Regions from separate parts of the Streptomyces sp. NPDC052020 genome, predicted to be linked through region 2. Evidence: riboswitches for the same ligand, from Rfam matches in the RefSeq annotation. Region 2 holds a riboswitch; each other region holds the start of a gene.

Region 1 (5,443 bases), on a different contig from region 2:
CGCGGGCACGTCAGGTAGTACAGCGTGGGGAAGGGCGTGCCGTCGGGCAGCCGCGGTGCCGTCTCCACGACGTCCGGCTGCCCGCACGGGCAGCGGTGGGCGATGGCGCGCAGTCCGCGCGGCGGCCGCCCGAGCTGCTGCTTGAAGGCCGCTACGTCCGCGTCGGTGGGCTCGGTGCGCGGGGTGGGCGGCGGAGGGGTTTCCATGGCTGTCTTCAGGCTGTCTTTCTGTCCGTGGATACGTGCTGTCCCGGGATACGTGCCGTCCGGGGACGCGTGCTGTCCGGGACGCGTGTGTCCCGGGGACGCGGTCACCGGCCGGCGGCGTCGGCGGTGTCCACCCCGTCCCAGACGTTCCGGTACCAGGGGCGGTCGGCGGCCCCCAGGTCGGTGCGGGACTGCTTGCCCGCGCCGGGGTCGACGACGATGTACCCCGTCTCGCCCGGCATCACGTAGTGCAGCCGCCGCCGAATCTGCTGCTCCGCGTACGCGTCATCCTGCCAGCGCGCCTTTTCGTCGCGCAGGCGTTCGACGCGTTCCTGGGTCTGCTGCTTCTGCCGGCGGAGGTCGGCGATCTCCCCGCGCTGGGCGACGTACTGCCTTATGGGGTAGGCGAGCGCCACGACGAGGGAGCAGACGACCATCGCCAGCAGCGCGGCCCGGCCGGTCAGCCGGGAGCGGCGGGCCTGGCGCTTGGTCTGCGAGCGGTAGACCCGGGCCGCCGTCTGCTCGCCGAGCAGCCGGATCCGGGTCGCGGTGGAGAATCGGTCCCGGTCCTTCACCGCCATGTCCCCGGCCTCCCGTTTCACCGTCCTACGTGCGTACGTCCCCGCACACGGTACGGGACCGGGTACGGGGACGTACGTCCGACGCTTCCTACGAGGCGGTGGCTCAGCCCTTGAAGCGCGGGAAGGCGCTGCGGCCGGCGTACACCGCGGCGTCGTCGAGGATCTCCTCGATGCGCAGCAGCTGGTTGTACTTGGCGACGCGCTCGGAGCGGGCCGGGGCGCCGGTCTTGATCTGGCCGCAGTTGGTGGCGACGGCCAGGTCGGCGATGGTGACGTCCTCGGTCTCGCCGGAGCGGTGGGACATCATGCACTTGTAGCCGTTGCGCTGGGCCAGCTCGACGGCGTCGAGGGTCTCGGTCAGCGAGCCGATCTGGTTGACCTTGACCAGCAGGGCGTTGCCGGCGCCCTCGTCGATGCCGCGCTGGAGGCGCTCGGGGTTGGTGACGAACAGGTCGTCGCCGACGAGCTGGACCTTGTCACCGAGCTTGGCGGTGATGGTCTTCCAGCCCTCCCAGTCCTCCTCGTTCAGCGGGTCCTCGATGGAGACCAGCGGGTAGGCGTCGACCAGCTCCGCGTAGTACTCCGTCATCTCCTCGGCCGTGCGCTCCTTGCCCTCGAAGACGTACACGCCGTCCTTGTAGAACTCGGTGGCGGCCACGTCCAGGGCCAGGGCGACCTGCTCGCCGGGGGTGTAGCCGGCCTCCTTGATGGCCTCGATGATCAGGTCGAGGGCGGCACGGTTGGAGTCCAGGTTCGGGGCGAAGCCGCCCTCGTCGCCGAGGCCGGTGGACAGGCCCTTGTTCTTCAGGACCTTCTTCAGGGTGTGGTAGACCTCGGCGCCCCAGCGCAGGGCCTCGGAGAAGGACTCCGCGCCGATCGGGGCGATCATGAACTCCTGGATGTCCACGTTGGAGTCGGCGTGCGCGCCGCCGTTCAGGATGTTCATCATCGGCACCGGCAGCAGGTGCGCGTTGGGGCCGCCCAGGTAGCGGAAGAGCGGCAGGTCGCTGGCCTCGGAGGCGGCGTGGGCGACGGCGAGGGAGACACCCAGGATGGCGTTGGCGCCCAGGGAGCCCTTGTTGTCGGTGGCGTCCAGGTCGAACATGGCCTGGTCGATCAGGCGCTGCTCGGTGGCGTCGTAGCCGACCAGCTCCGGGCCGATCTGCTCGATGACGGCCAGGACGGCCTTCTCGACGCCCTTGCCCTGGTAGCGGTTGGTGTCGCCGTCGCGCAGCTCGATGGCCTCGAAGGCGCCGGTCGAGGCGCCGGACGGAACGGCGGCACGACCCGTGCTGCCGTCGTCGAGGCCGACCTCGACCTCGACCGTGGGGTTGCCTCGGGAGTCCAGGATTTCCCGGGCTACGACGACGTCGATGGACGGCACGAGCATCTCCTTCTTGGATGTGACGCGGGTGGGCAGGACCGCGGCGGTTCTGCCAGAGAAACCGTGTGGCTCTGCGGGACGAGCCTAACCGGCTCCGGGCGATCGGCCAGCCGGTCACCCACCCGTTGGGCAGAACCGAGAGTAAATTGTTTCCGAACGGAACAAATATGTCTCCCCGTACGGGCCGGTAACACGGGGTGAAAAAAGCCCGCCCCGGCGCGTACGGGGGATACGCACCGGGGCGGGTGGCCGCGAGGGGGCCGGACGGGCCGGACGCCGCGCCTTACTTCAGGTGCAGCTGCTGGCCCGGGTAGATGAGGTCGGCGTCCTCGACGATGTCCTCGTTCAGCTGGAACAGCTTCTCCCAGCCGCCCTTGACGTCGTGCTTCTCGGCGATGGTGCTGAGGGTGTCGCCCTCGACGACCTTGTACTCGCCGTCGCCCTTCTGGACCTTCTCGCCGGTCGGGGTGGTGACGGTCTTCTGGGAGGCGGCCGGGCGCTCCTCGGAGCGGGAGGCCTTCTGCTCGGTGGAGCGGGTCGTGGTCTCGGGCTGGGCCGCCGACGAGCCGGCCGAGGAGCCCGCGGTGGAGCCCGCGGAGGAACCGGCCGAGCCGCCGGAACCGGTGTCCGAGCCGCTCGACGAGCCGGCCGCCGCGCCGCCACCGGTGTACGCGGCGCCCGACAGGCCCGTGCCGCAGACCGGCCAGGCACCCTTGCCCTGGCCCGCGAGCACCTTCTCGGCGATCGCGATCTGCTGCTCCTTGCTGGCCTGGTCGGCGGTGGCGGCGTACTGCGTGCCGCCGTACGCGGCCCAGGTGGAGGCGGAGAACTGCAGACCGCCGTAGTAGCCGTTGCCGGTGTTGATGGACCAGTTGCCGCCGGACTCGCACTGGGCGACCGCGTCCCACTCGGAGGCGGTGGCGGCGGAGGCGTTGCCGGCCGCCATCAGCGGGGCGGCGACGGCGGCGCCGGTGACACCGGCGAGCGCGAGGGCGCGGGTGGCCTTGGACGGACGACGGTGCTTGCCCTTGCCGGAAAACAGCATGGATCGATCCCCTCACCGACGCCTGCGAGGTGAGCTGTCGGGTTCGGGCCGGTTGAGTTGCCCGGCCGGGTCCCTCGCGGGACTCGGCTCCACCCCTAGCCGCCCCGGCTCAACTGCCCGGCGCGGCGCCTACCTTGGTTCCCCCGCTCCTGCCTGCGGCGCGTGACGCGACGACTGTTCCCGGGCGGCCGCTGGCAGGATTCGGCGTTGCGGCAGCCGGGGCCCGCGATGGCGAGCGATCACGACCGTAGGCAGGGAACCGACGGAATTTCAAAGACGATCAGGGCTTCTGAGACCTATCTCTCACCGCGTTTATAACGGACATCACCCCCGAACCCGGGCGCGAACTCCCGCTACTTTTCGCCCGTTTCGGCCGTGACCGCAAGCTTCTGACCGGGAAGGATGTGGTCCGGGTCGGCGCCGATCGTCTCCTTGTTGCCGGCGTACAGCCCCTGCCAACCGCCGCCGAGGTCGAGGGAGTCGGCGATGGCCCACAGACTGTCGCCGCGGCGGACGGTATAGGAGCCGTCGACGGCCTCGCGCGCGGCCTCCTCGCCGCGCGAGGCGTGCCGCCCGGAGGAGGCACCGCCGCGGCGGTCGGCGGGGTTCTCGTCGGCGCTGGTGCCGCGATGGCGGCCGCCGCCGGACGACCCGGTGTCCGTCAGGCCGGAAATGGCGCCCTCTTGGCCGGAGTTGCCCGATCCGCCGCCTTCGGGGGCGGCCGGAGCCCGGGTGGAGCCGGAGGCGCCACCGGAAGCGGAATCAGCTATTGTGTCCGGCTTCGGCGATTCGTCCCCCGTGTTCGACGGCGCGTCAGAAGGGCCGGAGCGGGGTGGCGTAGAGGATGATTCGGGTGTTCCGGAGGATTCGGAAGATGCGGAGCTTTCGGATTCCGCGGAGCCGGCGGAGGAGTCCGGCGACGCGGACGGATCCGCGGAGGAGGACGAGTCGGAAGACCCCGACGAGCTCGACGAACCGGATGATTCGGGCGAATCGGTGGACTCGGTGGACGTCGTGCCGTCCGGTCCGCCGGACGCGTCCGGGGACGCGGAGGACGCGCCGTCCGCGAGGCCCGTGCCGCCGGCGGCCGACCCGGCACCACCGCTCAGGCCGGCCAGCAGACCGCAGGTCGGCCAGGCGGTGATGCCCTGGGCGGCGAGCACCTTCTCGGCGATTCTTATCTGCTGGGAACGGCTGGCCTGGTCGGCGCTGGACGCGTAGGCGAGTCCGCCGTACTTCTCCCAGTCGTCCTGGGTGAGTTGCAGACCGCCGTAGTAGCCGTTGCCGCTGTTCTCGCTCCAGGCGCCGCCGGTCTCGCACTCGGCGACCCGGTCCCAGGTCGTACCGTCGGCCGCGCTTGCGCCGGAGGCCCCCAGGAGCGGGATCGCGATGGCGGAGCCGGTCACTCCGGCGGCGACCACGAGGGCCGGAGCCTGGCGGGGGCGGCGGTGACGACCGTTCCCGGAGAGCATGCGGAGACCTTTCGCGAGACGACAGGGACCGCGCGGCGGGTGACGCTGGGCGCCGCGCTGATCCGTGAACGTATAGGCATACGATCACTTGTCACAAGTTCATGCCGCGTAGATCACACGAAGATCACAGAGGTGAACGGCTGTCACCTTTTGGTGGCGGCCGGTCGGTTCGCGGGCCGGTCAGGGGGCGGGTGTGAACGTCACGGGCAGCGTGCGCAGGCCCCGCATGATGAGCCCGCCGCGCCAGCGCAGGTCGGCCGGATCTGCCGCCAGACGCAGGTCGGGCAGACGGGTCAGGAGCGTGGCCAGCGCGGTCTGGCCCTCCAGCCGGGCCAGCGGGGCGCCGAGGCAGTAGTGGATGCCGTGGCCGTACCCGAGGTGCTGGTTGTCCCGGCGGGCGAGGTCGAGGGTGTCCGGGTCCGCGAAGCGCTCCGGGTCCCGGTCCGCGGCGGCGAGGACGACGAGGACCGGGTCGCCGGGTGCGATGTCCTGCCCGCCGAGGGTGAGCGGCTCGGTGGCGAACCGCCAGGTGGCCAGCTCCACCGGCCCGTCGTAGCGCAGGAGTTCCTCGACGCCGGTCTCCAGCAGGCCGCGTTCCCCGGCGGCGAGGGACCGCTGGAGGCGGGCGCGCTGCCCGGGGTGGGTGAGCAGGGCGTAGGTGCCGTTGCCGATGAGGTTGACGGTCGTCTCGAAGCCGGCGAACAGGAGGATGAACGCCATCGCCGCGGCCTCGTTCTCGGTGAGGTGCTCGCCGT
Region 2 (5,443 bases):
CCGGGTCCGGCACCCGATCGCGAGCCCGGTCCCGTGCCCGGTCCGGTTCGGTGGCGGGCGGTTCGGCCATCGGCTCCCTCGTTCTCTCCCGGTTGCGTCCGCCGGCGCTGCCGGATGTGGCCGCCGGCGCGGCTCACTTCCGCGCGTCGGCCGCCTTCACCAGTGCCTCCTTGGTGACGGTGCCGGCGTAGACCTTGCCGTCCTCGGTGACCAGGGCGTTGACGAGCCGGGTGCTGAACACCGTGCCGGAGCCGAAGCTCCCGGAGACCTCGTCGCCGAAGGAGCCGAGGAAGCCGCCGACGTCACCGAGGTCACCGAGGCCGCCGCCCCCCGTGGCGGCCGGCAGGCCCTGCCCGCCCGTGTCGAAGGCGGCGATCGTGTTCCAGCCCTCGCCGATGACCTCGATGCCGCCGCGCTCCCCGGCGCGGTCCCCCTCCGTCTTCCGTCCGGTCTCGGGCGCCCGGTCCGTGCCGCCGTCCTCGGTGATCTTCGCGCCCTCGGGCGGGGTGAAGTCGAAGGTCGAGGCGGGCGGCTTGGCGAAGCTGACCTGGGTGAAGCCCGCGTCCACGACGGCGGCACCGCCACCGGCCGGGGTGAGGGTGAACTTCAGCGGCAGCCCGGTCTTCGCGTCCACGGCGACACTGACCGCCCCGATCGTGGAGCCCTCCTGCCGGGGCTTGATCAGCAGCTTGTAGGCGTCCCGGCCGGCGACCTGCGCGGTGCCGTCGACCGTCACCGACGTGGTGTCGTCGACCGCCTTCAGCGCCTCCTCGGTGAGTTCCCGCGGGGTGGCCGGCATCTGCCGGCGCTCCTTCGTCCGCTCGCCGGCGGAGCCGGGGACGGTGGCGTGGTAGACCTCGTTCGACGCGCTGTCGTAGCCCCAGACGTCCTCGCCGTCGTGGATCAGGCTGTACTCGGCCGCGTTCTCCAGCAGCGACAGCTTCTGCCGGTCCGGGCCGTCGGCCGCGACCCGCAGGGTGTGCGTGCCGGACACCAGCTCCGTGAGCCTGGCCGACGGGTCCGCGGCGGAGCCGCCGTCGTCCTGCCCCGGGGAGCCGGAGGCCATGCCGCCCGCCAGCCCGCCCGCCATCCCGTCCACGAGGCCGCCCAGGTCCGGCAGGCCGAGGTCCGTACTGATCTTCACCGTGCCGGACAGCCGCTGCACGTCCGACGTCGCGATCTTCTCGATGAGCTGCTGCGCCGTGATGTCCGGGAGATCGGGATCGCCGGCGTCGGCGAGCGCCGGGACCAGCCCGATCGTCGCCGCCGCGACCCCTGTCACCGCGACGGGGACGACGTACCGCGCGGCCCTGCGCCGCCGGGTCCCCGGTTCCCGGCCCTCGGCCGCGGTCGTGCTGTCGTCGGATGCGTACGGTGCCATGTGTGCCCTACCTCCGTGGTCGGCGGCGGCTGGCCGGGTCGTGTCCTCAGCGTCGTGCGTCCTCGCACCGGTCTCACCGTGAGCCGCCATTCTCACCCGAATCGGTGAGGAGTGGTGATGTCCGCGATCCCCATCTGACCAAATCGGACAGGCGGATTCGTCAGACTGCGGACTCAACTCCGCCTACTGCTGCGGTATGACACGAGGGGACGACGACACCCCCGTCCAGTAGGGGACGCGCCGCCCGCGACCGGCCCCGGGGCGCGCGCCCCGGCTGTCCGGGCCCCAGGCCCCGACGGTCCGGGCCCCGGCTATCCGGCCCGGTGCACCACCGCGTCGCACAGCTCCACCAGGGCCGCCTTCGCCTCGCACTCCGGCAGCGGGGCCAGCGCGGAGCGCGCGTCCTCGGCGTAGCGCACGGTGTCCCGGCGGGCCTGCTCCAGCGCCGGGTGGGCGCGCAGCAGGCGCAGCGCCTCCGCGTGGCGCTCGTCGTCGGACAGGTCGGATTCGAGCAGCTCGCACAGGGCGCGGTCCTCGGCCAGCCCCAGCCGGGCCGCCCGCTCCCGCAGACGGAGTACGGGCAGGGTGGCGATGCCCTCGCGCAGGTCCGTCCCCGGCGTCTTGCCCGACTCGTGGGAGTCGGAGGCGATGTCCAGTACGTCGTCCGCGAGCTGGAAGGCGACGCCGAGCCGCTCCCCGTACTGGGTGAGCACGTCCACGTGCGTCTCGTCGGCCCCGGACATCATCGCGCCGAACCGGCACGAGACGGCCACCAGCGACCCCGTCTTGCCGCCGAGGACATCGAGGTAGTGGTCGACCGGGTCCCGCCCGTCCTGCGGTCCGGCCGTCTCCAGGATCTGCCCGGTGACCAGCCGCTCGAACGCCAGGGCCTGGACGCGGACCGCCTCCGGGCCGAGGTCGGCGAGGATCTGCGAGGCCCGCGCGAACAGGAAGTCGCCGGTGAGGACCGCCACCGAGTTGCCCCAGCGGGTGTTGGCGCTGGCGACCCCGCGCCGCACCGCGGCCTCGTCCATCACGTCGTCGTGGTACAGCGTCGCCAGGTGGGTCAGCTCGACGACGACGGCCGAGGGCACGATGCCCGGGGCGTACGGGTCGCCGAACCGGGCCGCGAGCATCACCAGCAGCGGACGGAAGCGCTTCCCGCCCGCCCGCACCAGGTGCTGGGCGGCCTCTGTGATGAACGGCACTTCGCTTTTGGTTGCCTCGAGCAACCCTTCCTCGACAGCCGCCAGTCCGGCCTGGACATCGGCTTCCAGTGCCTGGTCCCGCACGCTCAGCCCGAACGGCCCGACGACGGTCACGAGGGGTCTCCTGTCTGCTGGTGTCTACTGGCGCTTACACGGTTTGTCGATAGGTCGCTGCCATCACTCAAGTCAGCGTATCCGGTCACGTTTCGATCACCGCTAGCGCCCACCGTTACAGGATGGTCGGTATCGGATCATGACCGGCATGCTTTTGATCAGTCGATATGAGCAGACATGAACCGACACCCCTGAGCCGACACGGCGCGCCGGAGCCGGCCCGGAAGATCCCACCACCGCGACCAACGCCCGGCACCCCGGGAACGTCACCCATCCGGCACCCACCTCCCCTCCGCACCTCCCCATCTCCCTCCGTTCCCCGTCCGCCATCTCCCTCCGTCCCCCGCCCGCCCCGCCTTTCCACTCCGCCTCCCGGTGAGCCCCGGGACACTCGTCACCCGCCGAGCCCCGGCCGGCATCCGCCTCGCTCCCCAGGGTTGGGCATTTGAGGGCTAGTTGGCCCTATTGCCCGTTTTGGCACTCTTCCGGTCTCTCGTGAGTTGGCTCACGCGTCACTCCCGGCGCACGGCCGCCCCGGGCCCGCCGCCTCCCCTTTGCCCCGTAAGCCAGTTGGGTCTGCGCCCCCGCAAAGGATCAAGTACCGCAAACACCCCAGACCAAGGTCAACAGGATCGATAGGTGATTCCTGCACTTGTTTCGGACATGTTCCCTCGCATACCTTCCCGGCCTGTCGGGCGGACGCCGAATCCTGCCGCCGCCCGGACGCACTCACATCGACTCGACCAACTCACGCACGGCAGGAGCGGGGGACCCAGGTAAGTCGCCGCGCCGGTCACCACACCGGAGCGGCTTGGGGTGAAGCCGTGCCCGTCAGGGCCATGGCCGGGCACCTCCCGCCCGAACCCGACAGCTCACCTCGCAGGCGGCAGGAGAGGAATACGTCATGCGCGCAACCGGTCACCTCCGGCCCGCCACCACCGCCCGGCTCGCCCGCAAGCTGGCCCTCGCCGGCACGGGCGCCGCCATACTCGCCCTGCCGCTCGTCGGCGCCACCGGCGCCTCCGCGGCCACCCCGGCCGCCGCGCCGGCGGCCACCACCGCGGCTTCCGCCTACACCAACGACCTCGACGGCTGGATCCGGCAGTCGCTCGACATCATGGCGCAGCAGGGGATTCCGGGGACGTACGACGGCATCCACCGCAACGTCATCCGCGAGTCGTCCGGCAACCCGTACGCCATCAACAACTGGGACTCCAACGCCGCCGCGGGCACCCCGTCCAAGGGCCTGCTCCAGGTCATCGACCCGACGTTCCAGGCGTACCACGTGCCCGGCACCTCGTGGGACCCGTACGACCCGGTCGCGAACATCACCGCCGCCTGCAACTACGCGGCCCACCGGTACGGCTCGATCGACAACGTCTTCGGACCGTACTGATCCGCCGCGGGGCCCCGGCGCGGGACCGCGCTCCCGGTCCGCGCCGCCGGGCCGCCCCGCCGCACCGTGCCGCTGAACGGCGCCGGCGAAGGGCACCGCCGAACAGTGTCACCGAACGGGGCTGGCCGAAAACAGTCGTTCGAGGACGACGGCGATGCCGTCGTCCTCGTTCGACGCCGTGACCTCGTCGGCGACCGCCTTGAGGTCGGGGTGGGCGTTGGCCATCGCGACGCCGCGCGCCGCCCAGTCGAACATCGGGATGTCGTTGGGCATGTCCCCGAAGGCGATGGTCTGCCACGGGCTCAGGCCGAGACGCCCGGCGGCCAGCGCGAGCCCGGTCGCCTTGGTGATGCCGCACGGCTGGAGCTCGACGGTGCCCGGCCCCGACATGGTGACCGTCGCCAGCGAGCCGACCACCGCGCGCGCGGTCTCCGCCAGCTCGTCGTCGGACAGCTCGGCATGGCGCAGCAGCACCTTGCTGATGGGCGCGCACCACAGCTCGTCGCGCCGGTCGATCCGCACCGCGGGCAGGGTCGGGTGCGGCATCAGGTACCCGGGCTCGATGAGGGTGAGCCCGTCGACACCGTCCTGGTCGACGGCGGCGTAGACCTGCCCCACCTCCGCCTCGATCTTGCCGAGCGCGGTCTCGGCCAGCTCCCGGTCCAGCGTGACCGACCACAGCAGGCGGCCGGCGCCGGCGTCGTACAGCTGCGCCCCCTGTCCGCACACCGCCAGCCCGGTGCACCCCAGGTCCTCGAGCAGCGACCGCACCCTCGGCGCCGGGCGGCCCGTGACCACCAGATGCCGGGCGCCGGCCTCGGCCACCCGCGCGAGGGCCGCGCGCGACCGGTCGGAGACGGTGTCGTCGCCGCGCAACAGCGTTCCGTCCAGGTCAGTGGCGATGAGTGCATATGCAGAGCGGTCCATGATCAGAGAATACGGACAACCCGCCCCGTCGTTTCACCGTCGAACCGGCCGATCCGCGACGCGCCCCGACAGGCCCTCGGGCGGCGTGCGTTGGGTCGTCCGGCTGCCGGGCGGGCCGCACCCGCCGTACGGCGGAACGCGGCCCCGGACCCCCGGAGGGAGGGAACCGCGTGTCCGAAAGCTGACGCATCACCGGCTGCGCACCGTTGAGGGCCTCTGCACCGGTTGGCAACAACATCTTCCGCTACCTACCGTCCGGGCGGGCTCGACGGTACCGTCCCTTGTGTCCAGGGGGGACTTGATCGGGGGGTCAGGTTGAGCAGTGGACGCGTTCGTGTGCTGAGGCCACAGGAGCTGGGCGAGGGGGAACGGGAACACTGGCGGGAACTGCGCGCGAAGACCCCGGCACCGCGGAAC
Region 3 (5,443 bases), on a different contig from region 2:
CCACGATCTGGTCGAGCAGTTTGCCGCGCACGGCGAGGTTCGTGTAGGTGAAGTCGCCCTCGGGCCGGCGGTCGGCGAGCAGTACGGCGAACCGGTCGGCCCAGCCGACGAACTTCCCGTCGGGCCCGGGATCGCCGACCCCCTCGGTGAAGCTGTCCCCCACCGCCACGTACGACCCGATCACTGATCTGCTGTCACTCTTCGAATCGTCTGCCACATCGGCCCATCTTTCACCCTGCAATGTGACTTACGCGACCGTAGGAAGGGGTTGACGGGCGGTGAGATAAGCCACTCCTAAAGTGTTGGCCAATTCAGGAATACGGCGGCGCGGCGGGACGTGCGGCGCCGCCGCACTCCGCCGGGGGCGCGCCGAAGGCCGGGCCCCGGGAACGGGGTCCGGCCTTGGGTGTGCGCGAGGGCGCGGGGCGTCAGACGGTGACGCCGTGCGCGCGCAGGTAGGCGATCGGGTCCACGTCGGAGCCGTAGTCCGGCGTGGTGCGGATCTCGAAGTGCAGGTGCGGGCCGGTCACGTTGCCGGTGGCACCCGACAGGCCGACCTGCTGGCCGGCGGTGACGGTCTGGCCGGCGGAGACGGAGAGCGAGGACAGGTGGGCGTACTGGGCGTAGTAGCCGTCGGCGAGCTGGATGACGACCTGGTTGCCGTAGGCGCCGCCCCAGCCGGCGGAGACGACGGTGCCCGCGCCCACGGCCTTCAGGGAGGTGCCGGTCGGGACGACGAAGTCGGTGCCGGTGTGGTAGCCGCTGGACCACATGCTGCCGGTCTGGTGGTACGGCGTGCCGACGGTGCCGCCCGGTACGGGGGAGACGTAGCCGCCGGAGGTGCTCGCGGAGCCGGCGGACTCGGAGGCCGAGCCCTCCGCGGAGGAGGACTGCTCCGTCCGCGCGGACGGCTGCTGCGAGGCGGCGGCCTCGGGGGCGGACGCGGCCGGGGACGGCGCGGACCGCGAAGGCTCGGCGGCCTTCGCGGTACCGGCGGAACTCGCGGACTTCCCGGACGGCGTGGCGGCGCTCGCCTTACCGCCGATGGTCAGCTTCAGGCCGGGGTGGATGAGCGAGGGGTCGTCGCCGACGGCCTCGCGGTTGTCGGCGTAGAGCCGCTTCCAGCCGCCGATGACGTTCTGCTCCTCGGCGATCTTCGAGAGGTAGTCACCGCTCTTCACAGTGTACGTCCGCGCGTCCGGCTTCTTCTCGGCGCTCTTTTCGGCGGTGTTGTCCTGGGCCGCCGAAAGGGACTGGACGGCCTTTCCGGAAACCGGCTGCGCGGGAGCGGCGTGGGCGTTCGCGGCCCCCATGAGAGGCAGGGCGAGCGCCGCGCCACCGGTTCCGGCGATGGCGATGGTACGGGCGAAAAGCTGGGCCTTGGGCCGGCGGTGCTTACCCTTCGCGGGCATGACGAATTCCTCTCCGGCGCCTGCGAGGTGAGCTGTCGGGTGCGGGCTGGAGGTGCCCGGCCGCACCGGGTGCGGCTTTACCCCGAGCCGTTCCGGAGACCGGAACAGGCGGTGGTACCTGTGGGTCCCCCGCTCCTGCCGGGTACGGGTGGTGGGTGAGTGCGGCTCCGGTCGGCGGCAGGATTAGGCGTCCGTCCGGATCGGTGGTGAACGTAAGCGACCAAGACGCACAGGGACAAGCGAGAGGTTGCGGGAAAGGCGTTTCACTTGATCCTTTAAGGGAATGCACGGTCACTCTGCGTGGGATCCACGAGGACCGCATTTCGTGAACGCCCTTGAAAAGGGTGTGGATTACGTGAACATGACGGGCGACGCACGGTCACGGATATGACGCTCCTCACGCGCCGCAGCCCCAGGCCCTCTTATTCCGGAGCGAGTTGGAAGTAAGGCGCTAATTCGGGCAGACGGCTCAGATACGGCGCAGCCGGAGAACCGTCGCATCCAGGTCACCGCGCAGCCCGGTCTGCAGCCCGTGGTGCAACAGCACCGCACCCCGGTGCACTTCGCCCGTTTCGCGGCATTCGTACGATGCTGCCGGGTCGAGTCCGCGCAGCCTGAGCGCCGTGACGGGTTCGCCGTGGTGCTGCGCCTGGAGCCAGGCGAGGACGACGGCGTCGCCGCCGAGCACGTACTGCACGGCGCTCAGACCGCCTCGCGGGGGCCTGAGCCGGTAGAGGTCGCCGCGCTGCACCAGGGGCCGGATCTCCTTGTAGAGGGCCACCCAGTCCCGGGCCTCGGCGAGTTCCGGCCCGGTCCACCGGGTGAGGTCGCCGCCGATGCCGAGCACCCCGGCCATGGCACTGACGAACCGGAATCGCAGACTGCTGACACGGCCGTTGAGCTGCGCGTTCGGGCTGTCGGTGACCCAGGCCGCCATGACCCGGGCCGGGTGGATCTGGCTGAAGCCCGCCTGGATGGCGAGCCGGTCGAGCGGATCGGTGTTGTCCGAGGTCCACACCTGGTCGGTGCGGCCGAGCACCCCGAGATCGATCCGGCCGCCGCCGCCCGAGCACGACTCGAAGGCCACCCCCGGATGGGCCCGGCGCAGCCGGTCCAAGAGGTCGTACACGGCCCGCACATGACCCACCCACAGGCGCTGCGGATACCGGTCGCCGGGCCAGCCCGCGTCGGTGAAGCAGCGGTTGAAGTCCCACTTGACGTAGTCGATGGGCGCGCTGGAGAGGAGGGTGTCGAGCTGCTCCCAGAGGTGTTCCCGAACGTCCTCGCGGGCGAGGTTGAGAACGAGCTGATTACGGAACTCCGTCCGCTTTCGCCCCGCTTGGTACTGCACCCAGTCGGGGTGCGCCCGGTACAGGTCGCTGTCCGGGTTGACCATCTCCGGCTCGACCCAGATGCCGAACCGCATACCGAGGCCGTGCACGTACTCGGCGAGCGGTTTCAGGCCGTCGGGGAAGCGCTCCGCGCTGGGTGTCCAGTCCCCGAGGCCGGCCCGGTCGCCGGTGCGCGCCCCGAACCAGCCGTCGTCGACGACGAACAGCTCGACGCCCAGCTCGGCGGCGCGCCGCGCCAGCGCCCGCTGCTGCTCCTCGCAGATGTCGAATCCGGTCGCCTCCCAGGAGTTGAACAGCACGGGCCGGTCCCGGTCCGCGTCCGGGATGACGTACCGGCGCTGGTAGGCGTGCCAGGCGCGGCTCGCGCCGCCGAAGCCGCCGTCGCTCCACAGCCCGGCGAAGACGGGCGTGGTGAACGTCTCTCCCGGCTCCAGCCGCCACAGCCCCGAGTCGTCGTACCCGGCTCCGCCGGTGATCTGCACCCGCGCGTCGGGGAGCTGGGCCACGGAGATCCGCCAGGACCCCGACCAGCCCAGGGCGCAGCCGTAGACCTCGCCGCGCTCCTCGGTGGCGTCGGTGTCGAGCGCCACCCACGGCAGGTGCTGGTGCCCGGTGTGACCGCGACGGCTGCCGAGGACCTTCTCGCCGTAGGTGAGCGGAGCCCGCACCAGCCGCGACTCGGCGGCCCACCGGCCGTGCAGCTGGGACATCCGCCAGCCGTCGCGCTCGGGCAGGGTCCAGGTGGCGGAGTCGGCGCGCAGCACCTCCACGGCCGCCGGGCCCTCGTTGCGCAGGGTCGTCCAGCGCTCGACGACGCCGGTGTCCTCCCGCATCCGGTAGTGCAGGGTGACGGTGAAGCCCCCGTCCCGGAACCGCAGCCGCAGTTCCCCCTCCTCCCCCCGCTCGCAGCACTCGAAGGCCCACTCCGTCCCGCGCCGCTCCTCGGTCCGCACCGACAGGGCGGGCCGTACGAAGCGGGGGCCGCCCTCGACCGGGTACTCCTCGCGTCCGTCGAGCGCGGACTCGAAGGGCCAGTCCGCGGGCAGCGGCCGGGCGGCGAGTTCCACGGCGTCGGCGAGCGCGATCCGGGGGCCCCAGTGCAGGTGCAGGAGCTCGTCGCGTTCGGTCAGGTGCAGCGCGTAGGCGCCGGCCGGTCCCGAGAGGAGCCAGGTACGGCCGTCATCGGACATCTCCAGCATCAAGCCCCCCACAGATACGGACGCGAACGCGCAATTTCCCACATCATCAGGGGTGGTGCGCCCCGGTGGCAAGGGCGAACCTGGCGCCCCCCGCATGCCTGTGGACAACTCATTGCCCCAGGCAAGGGATGCCGTATCGTCGAGTGGGTGCGCGCGGGCGAGCAGCGCCGGCGGCACGGAGTGGGAGGAGCCCTCGTGACGCAGCAGGTCCCGTCGACCGAACCCGAACTGGCCGGAGTGCGCAACTTCCGTGACGTGGGCGGACTGCCGACGGTGGACGGGCGGCGGGTGCGGTTCGGGGTGCTCTTCCGCAGCGGCCACCTGGCGCACGCGACGGAGGACGACGCCGCGTTCCTCTCCTCCCTGGGCCTGCACACGATCTTCGACTTCCGCAACGCGGCCGACCAGAAGCTGGAAGGCCCGGACGTCGCGCTGCCCGGCGTGCGCAACGTGAACCTCCCGCTGTCCGATCCGGCCGACGGCGCCGAGTTCTGGAAGATGGTCCGCGACGGCGATCTGGACGAGCTGCGGGGCATCCTCGCGGACGGCAAGGGCGCGCAGCGGATGATCGACTCCTACCGCACGATCATCAAGGAGCGGACGGCGGAGCACTCCCGCGTGCTGCACGCCCTCGCCGAGGACAGCGTCCCCGCCCTGATGCACTGCGCGGCCGGCAAGGACCGCGCGGGCCTGTCGGTGGCGGTGACGCTGCTCGCCCTCGGCGTCGAGCGCGAGGCGATCGTGGCGGACTACCTGAAGTCGAACGCCAAGCACCGCCGCTACAAGGTGCGCCGCAGCAGCACCTCGGCCTCGGCGTACTCCCCGGAGGTCATGGAGCTGCTCAGCCCGCTGTTCGACGCGCGCGCCGAATACCTGTCGGCCGCCTTCGCGGCCATCGAGGAGACCTGGGGCGGCGTCGACACCTACCTGGAACGGGGGCTGGGGCTCACCCCGCAGACCCGCGAGCGGCTGCGCGAGCGGCTGCTCGACTGAGCCGGGGACGACAGACAGGCCTCAGGCGCCGACCTCGAACAGCAGGTAGACGAAGGCCGCGAAGACGTGCCCGACGGCGATGTAGACGATGAGCCGCACCCACAGGGCGCGCGGGAACTTCTCTTCCATGTCTCTCATGGCGTCTCTCCGTGGTTGGGGCCCAGGCACAGCGCGGCCGTGGGGCTTTGCAGCAGGGTGTGGACGAAGAGCAGCTCGACCCCGTCGGGGTCCTGGGCGGCGATGCGGTGCGGGGTCAGCGAGTCGAAGTGCGCGCTGTCGCCGGGGGCCAGCCGGTGCGTGGCGTCCCCGAGACGCAGCCGCAGCCGCCCGCTGAGCACGTAGAGCCACTCCTCGCCGGGGTGCACGCGCACGATGTCGCCCTGGGACCCGTGGGGTACGTGGACCCGCAGGGCCTGCATGCCGCGGCCGGCCGCACCCGCCTGCCAGTACGTCCAGCCGCCCGCGGCCGTCGGCTCCATGTCGGCGG
Region 4 (5,443 bases), on a different contig from region 2:
TATACGGCGCCTGTGTTAATTCCGTGGGCCAGCCGTGTTTACGTGGTGTTGCGAGGTCCTCACAGGCTCGGTCCGTTCGCGCGCGGCGGGCAGGCGCAGCCGGTGCGCGGCCGTCGACCGCTCGGTGTGCTGGGCCGTGAGCACCCGCGCGCGCTCGCTGTCACCGCGCGCCACCGCGTCCACGATCGCGCCGTGCTCGGCCCACAGCTCCACCGGGCCGGACGGCGCCTCCACCACGTACATCCAGGCGATCTTGTGGCGCAGCTGGGCCAGCATCGCGATCAGCGGGGGGCTGCCGGAGGCCTGGGAGAGCGTCTCGTGGAACCAGCCGCCCAGGGAGCGCAGGTCCTCGCTCGCGCCCCGCCTGGCGCGCTCCTGCCCCAGTCTGACCAGGCCCCGCAGCACCTTCAGATGTGCCTCGGTGCGGCGCTGGGCGGCCCGGGCGGCGCCGAGCGGTTCCAGCAGCAGGCGGATCTCCAGCAGGTCGGCGGCCTCCCGCTCGGTCGGTTCCGCGACGCACGCGCCCGCGTGCCGCCGGGTCACCACGAACCCCTCGGCCTCCAGGGTGCGCAGGGCCTCGCGGACGGGAACCCGGGAGACTCCGTAGCGGCGCGCGAGGAGTTCCTCGGTGAGCCGGCTGCCGCGCTCGTGGACGCCGGCGACGATGTCGTCCCGGATCGCCGTGCATACCGAATGCGCCGGAACACGCATGACCGACCTCCGTCTTAATCCCCGTGAAACGTCGACGATGGACGCGTGATGATTGACTGTATGACAGCGGGCCGGAAATTCCGATGGCGGGCCGTAATTCATGGGTATTTTTTGGTCAGCGGGGCCGGGCAATGGGATCGGCGGCGGGGCCGCCGGGTCCCGGAACGCGGAAAAGCCCCGGCCGGGAAGCGGCCGGGGCTCGGGGACGCGGAGGCGTCCGGTGCGTCAGAGGGACACGCCGTGCGCGCGGAGGTAGGCGACCGGGTCGACGTCCGAGCCGTACTCGGGCGACATACGCGCCTCGAAGTGCAGGTGCGGTCCGGTCACGTTGCCGGTGGCGCCGGACAGGCCGATCTGCTGGCCCGCGGTGACGGTCTGGCCCACCGAGACCCCGATGGAGGACAGGTGACCGTACTGGGTGTAGGTGCCGTCGTGCATCTTGAGGACGACCTGGTTGCCGTACGCGCCGCCCCAGCCGGCCTCGACGACCGTGCCGGCGCCGACGGCGTGGACGGGGGTGCCGCTCGCGGCGTGGAAGTCGACGCCGGTGTGGCTGCCGGAGGACCACAGGGAGCTGCCGGCCTGGTAGCCGGTGGAGACGTAGGAGCCGGTGATCGGCATCACGAAGGTGTTCAGGCGCTCGCGCTCGGCCTCGCGGGCGGCGCGCTCCTTGGCCTCGCGGGCCTTCTCGGCGGCCTCCTTCGCCTCCTCGGCGGCCTCCGCGGCCCGCTCGCGCGCGGCCTCCTCGGCCATCTTGCGCAGGGCGGCCTCCTCGGCGGCGTGCCGCTGCGCGGCGGCCTGGGCGTCGATCTGGTCGGCGATGGAGTCACCGATGGTGACGACCGGGGTGAGGCCGGTCTGCTCGGGAGCCGGCTCGGCGGCGAACGCCGGAGCCGCCACGGTGCCGATGACGCCGGTGGTGGTGAGGGCCGCGACCCCCGCCGCGCGGGCGGTGGTGCGCTGCATCCGGCTGGGACGGCGGTGCTTCCCGGCGGCGCGCGTGAACGCCATGTACAGACTGGTCCTTTCCTTCCCTCTCGCCTACCGGGTTAGCTGACGGGTTCGGAGCAGGAAGGTCTCCTACGGACCCCCTCGCTGCGCGCGCGGGCGTCCGATTCACCCCAGGGACTGCGGTTGGGTCCCCGGCTCCCCTGGCTCGCGCCGTACGGGGACTCGGCGATGACTGTCCGGTGCCGCGGATGCGGCGCACTGCCTGACGGACAGCCGGGAAGACGCTAAGGGGGGCGGCTTTCGAATCCCAAACGAAAGACCGTTTTTGTAGCGCATCCCACAGGGCAGACAGGCAACCTCCGCCTCAATTCGGGCATAAGAGGGCCCTGGTGACTTCTCCTCACCAGGGCCCCACGCGCGCGGCGCCGCCGGGCGGGCCCGGCGGGCGGTCTACTCGGCCGCGACGACGCTGACGTCACCGATGCCGAGGGCCTCGACGGGCGCCTTGATCTGCGCGGCGTCACCGACGAGGACGGTCACCAGGCGGCCCACCGGGAAGGCGTTGACGACCGCCGCGGTGGCCTCCACGGTGCCGGTCGCGGCGAGCTGCCGGTACAACTCGGCCTGGTAGTCGTCGGGGAGGTGCTGCTCGACCTGGTCGGCCAGCGTGCTGGCCACGGCCGCGGCGGTCTCGTACTTCAGCGGCGCCACACCGACCAGGTTCCGCACGGCGACGTCGCGCTCGGCGTCGGTGAGCCCCTCCGCGGCGAGCGTGCGCAGCACCGTCCACAGGTCCTCCAGCGCGGGGCCGGTGTTGGGGGTGTCGACGGAGCCGCTGATGGCGAGCATCGCGGCGCCCGTGCCGTCCGGCGCCGACCTCAGGACCTGGCCGAAGGCCCGCACGCCGTAGGTGTAGCCCTTCTCCTCGCGCAGCACGCGGTCCAGGCGCGAGGTGAGGGTGCCGCCGAGGCAGTACGTGCCGAGCACCTGCGCCGGCCACACGCGGTCGTGCCGGTCCGGCCCGGTGCGGCCGATCAGCAGCTGCGTCTGGACGGCCCCGGGGCGGTCCACGATGACGACCCGGCCGGTGTCGTCCGCGACCACCGGGGGCACCGGCCGCGGCTCGGCCGGCGAGCCCGTCCACGCGCCCAGGGTGTCGCCGAGCAGCGCGTCGAGGTCGACGCCGGTCAGGTCGCCGACGACCACGGCGGTGGCCGTGGCGGGGCGGACGTGCCGCTCGTAGAAGGCGCGTACGGCCGCGGAGTCGATGTTCGCGACCGTCTCCTCCGTGCCCTGGCGGGGGCGCGACATGCGCGAGTCGGCCGGGAAGAGCTCCTTGGAGAGCTCCTTGGCGGCCCGGCGGGAGGGGTTGGCCAGCTCGTGCGGGATCTCGTCGAGGCGGTTGCGGACCAGCCGCTCCACCTCGCTGTCGGCGAAGGCGGGCGCCCTGAGGGCGTCGGCGACCAGGCCGAGCGCCTTGGCCAGGCGGGAGGCGGGCACCTCCAGGCTCAGGCGGACGCCCGGGTGGTCGGCGTGCGCGTCGAGGGTGGCGCCGCAGCGCTCCAGCTCGGCGGCGAACTCCTCGGCGGAGTGCTTGTCGGTGCCCTCGGAGAAGGCCCGCGCCATGATGGTGGCGACACCGTCGAGACCGGTCGGCTCTGCCTCCAGGGGCGCGTTCAGCAGCACCTCCACGGCCACGACCTGCTGGCCGGGGCGGTGGCAGCGCAGGACCGTCAGGCCGTTGTCCAGCGTCCCGCGCTCCGGGGCCGGGAACGCCCACGGCTTGGGCTCGCCGGCCTGCGGCTGGGGGTGGAAGTCCATCGTGGCGAGCTCGGTCACTTGGCCGCCTCCTCGTTCTCGTCGGTGGCCTCGGTCTCGGCTTCCGGGGCGATGGGCTCGTAGACGAGCACCGCGCGGTTGTCGGGGCGCAGGCGGGCCTGGGCGATCTCCTGGACCTCCTCGGCCGTCACCTCCAGGACGCGCCGCACGGCGGTCAGGGCGAGCTGCGGGTCGCCGAAGAGGACGGCGAAACGGCACAGTTCGTCGGCGCGGCCGGCGACCGTGCCGAGCCGGTCCAGCCACTCGCGCTCCAACTGGGCCTGAGCGCGCTCCATTTCCTCCGCCGTCGGTCCCCGCTCGGCGAAGCGGGCGAGCTCCTCGTCGATGGCGGCCTCGATGACCGGCACCTCGACGTCGCCGGACGTCTTCACGTCCAGCCAGCCCAGCGAGGGCGCCCCGGCGAGCCGCAGCAGGCCGAAGCCGGCCGCGACGGCCGTGCGGTCGCGGCGCACGAGGCGGTTGTAGAGGCGGGACGACTCGCCGCCGCCCAGGATGGTGAGCGCCAGGTCGGCGGCGTCGCACGCGCGCGTGCCGTCGTGCGGGAGGCGGTAGGCGGCCATCAGCGCCCGGGCCGGGACCTCCTCCTCGACGACCTCGCGCAGCTGCTCGCCGATGACGTCGGGCAGCGAGCCGTCGCGCGGGGCGGGCTTGCCGTCGTGCGACGGGATGGAGCCGAAGTACTTTTCGATCCAGGCGAGCGTCTGCTCGGGGTCGATGTCGCCGACGACCGACAGCACCGCGTTGTTCGGCGCGTAGTACGTGCGGAAGAACTGGCGGGCGTCCTCCAGGGTCGCCGCGTCCAGGTCGGCCATCGAGCCGATCGGGGTGTGGTGGTAGGGGTGGCCCTCCGGGTAGGCGAGGGCGGTCAGCTTCTCGAACGCGGTGCCGTAGGGCACGTTGTCGTAGCGCTGGCGGCGCTCGTTCTTGACCACGTCCCGCTGGTTCTCCATCGACTCGTCGTCGAGGGCGGTCAGCAGGGAGCCCATGCGGTCGGCCTCCAGCCAGAGGGCGAGCTCCAGCTGGTGGGCGGGCATGGTCTCGAAGTAGTTGGTGCGCTCGAAGCTGGTGGTGCCGTTGAGCGAGCCGCCGGCGCCCTGCACCAGCTCGAAGTGGCCGTTGCCCTTCACCTGGGCGGAGCCCTGGAACATGAGGTGCTCGAAAAGGTGAGCCAGGCCGGTGCGCCCCTTGACCTCGTGCCGGGAGCCGACGTCGTACCAGAGGCACACCGCCGCGACCGGGGTCAGGTGGTCCTCGGAGAGCACCACGCGCAGGCCGTTGGCCAGGCGGTGCTCGGTCGCTGTCAGGCCGCCGGAGCCTGCCTGGGCTGTGGCCGTGTGACCCATGGGCATGTACGTCCCTTCGATCGCGGAATCATCGGGTGAACCGCAGCGTTCCTGCCGGTCCTGCCACTGTATGCAAGCGTGCGGACCAGCGGTGAAGTTCCCGGCCGCCGTACGCCGAGAGCGAGCACGCGGTTACGGGCGCGCCCGGGGTGAGGGCGTACCCTGCGGGCAGCACCGGACCGGGCGGCCCGTGACGGGTCCTCGTCGGCCGCTGTCAGTACCCCGGTCCACAATGGTCCGCGTCAGATCCCCGTCCACGCTTCAGCAAGGAGCCGGCAGCGATGGCCCGCCGTAGTACGAAGACCCCGCCGCCCGACGACTCGTACGAGGAGAAGATCCTCGACATCGACGTCGTCGACGAGATGCAGGGCTCCTTCCTCGAGTACGCGTACTCGGTGATCTACTCCCGCGCTCTGCCGGACGCCCGCGACGGCCTGAAGCCGGTGCACCGCCGCATCGTCTACCAGATGAACGAGATGGGCCTGCGTCCCGACCGCGGCTATGTGAAGTGCGCCCGCGTCGTCGGCGAGGTGATGGGCAAGCTGCACCCGCACGGCGACACGTCGATCTACGACGCCCTGGTGCGCATGGCCCAGCCG

The links. Region 2 has a riboswitch for cyclic di-AMP ahead of AB0L74_RS20625 (transglycosylase SLT domain-containing protein). Riboswitches for the same ligand answer to the same signal wherever they lie in the genome.
Region 1: another riboswitch for cyclic di-AMP. It lies ahead of AB0L74_RS23485 (transglycosylase family protein); the one in region 2 lies ahead of AB0L74_RS20625 (transglycosylase SLT domain-containing protein).
Region 3: another riboswitch for cyclic di-AMP. It lies ahead of AB0L74_RS32425 (LysM peptidoglycan-binding domain-containing M23 family metallopeptidase); the one in region 2 lies ahead of AB0L74_RS20625 (transglycosylase SLT domain-containing protein).
Region 4: another riboswitch for cyclic di-AMP. It lies ahead of AB0L74_RS19975 (M23 family metallopeptidase); the one in region 2 lies ahead of AB0L74_RS20625 (transglycosylase SLT domain-containing protein).

What each region holds. Positions count from the first base shown of each region.
Region 1 covers NZ_JBFAWY010000024.1:47,027-52,469, reverse strand. The annotation lists gene AB0L74_RS23500 (DUF501 domain-containing protein) at 1-206, opposite strand, end outside; gene AB0L74_RS23495 (septum formation initiator family protein) at 311-787, opposite strand; gene eno (phosphopyruvate hydratase) at 891-2,171, opposite strand; gene AB0L74_RS23485 (transglycosylase family protein) at 2,455-3,216, opposite strand; cyclic di-AMP (ydaO/yuaA leader) riboswitch at 3,221-3,387, opposite strand; gene AB0L74_RS23480 (transglycosylase family protein) at 3,570-4,688, opposite strand; gene AB0L74_RS23475 (cytochrome P450) at 4,869-5,443, opposite strand, start outside.
Region 2 covers NZ_JBFAWY010000019.1:41,049-46,491, forward strand. The annotation lists gene AB0L74_RS20610 (ABC transporter ATP-binding protein) at 1-70, opposite strand, end outside; gene AB0L74_RS20615 (DUF2092 domain-containing protein) at 134-1,381, opposite strand; gene AB0L74_RS20620 (polyprenyl synthetase family protein) at 1,693-2,703, opposite strand; cyclic di-AMP (ydaO/yuaA leader) riboswitch at 3,435-3,603, shown strand; gene AB0L74_RS20625 (transglycosylase SLT domain-containing protein) at 3,608-4,099, shown strand; gene AB0L74_RS20630 (HAD family hydrolase) at 4,208-5,026, opposite strand; gene AB0L74_RS20635 (GNAT family N-acetyltransferase) at 5,363-5,443, shown strand, end outside.
Region 3 covers NZ_JBFAWY010000053.1:14,757-20,199, forward strand. The annotation lists gene AB0L74_RS32420 (SGNH/GDSL hydrolase family protein) at 1-184, opposite strand, end outside; gene AB0L74_RS32425 (LysM peptidoglycan-binding domain-containing M23 family metallopeptidase) at 429-1,412, opposite strand; cyclic di-AMP (ydaO/yuaA leader) riboswitch at 1,417-1,573, opposite strand; gene AB0L74_RS32430 (alpha-galactosidase) at 1,882-3,963, opposite strand; gene AB0L74_RS32435 (tyrosine-protein phosphatase) at 4,159-4,956, shown strand; gene AB0L74_RS32440 (DUF6126 family protein) at 4,978-5,094, opposite strand; gene AB0L74_RS32445 (XRE family transcriptional regulator) at 5,091-5,443, opposite strand, start outside.
Region 4 covers NZ_JBFAWY010000018.1:61,789-67,231, reverse strand. The annotation lists gene AB0L74_RS19980 (GntR family transcriptional regulator) at 16-711, opposite strand; gene AB0L74_RS19975 (M23 family metallopeptidase) at 937-1,722, opposite strand; cyclic di-AMP (ydaO/yuaA leader) riboswitch at 1,735-1,900, opposite strand; gene AB0L74_RS19970 (pitrilysin family protein) at 2,113-3,501, opposite strand; gene AB0L74_RS19965 (pitrilysin family protein) at 3,498-4,850, opposite strand; gene AB0L74_RS19960 (DNA topoisomerase IV subunit A) at 5,126-5,443, shown strand, end outside.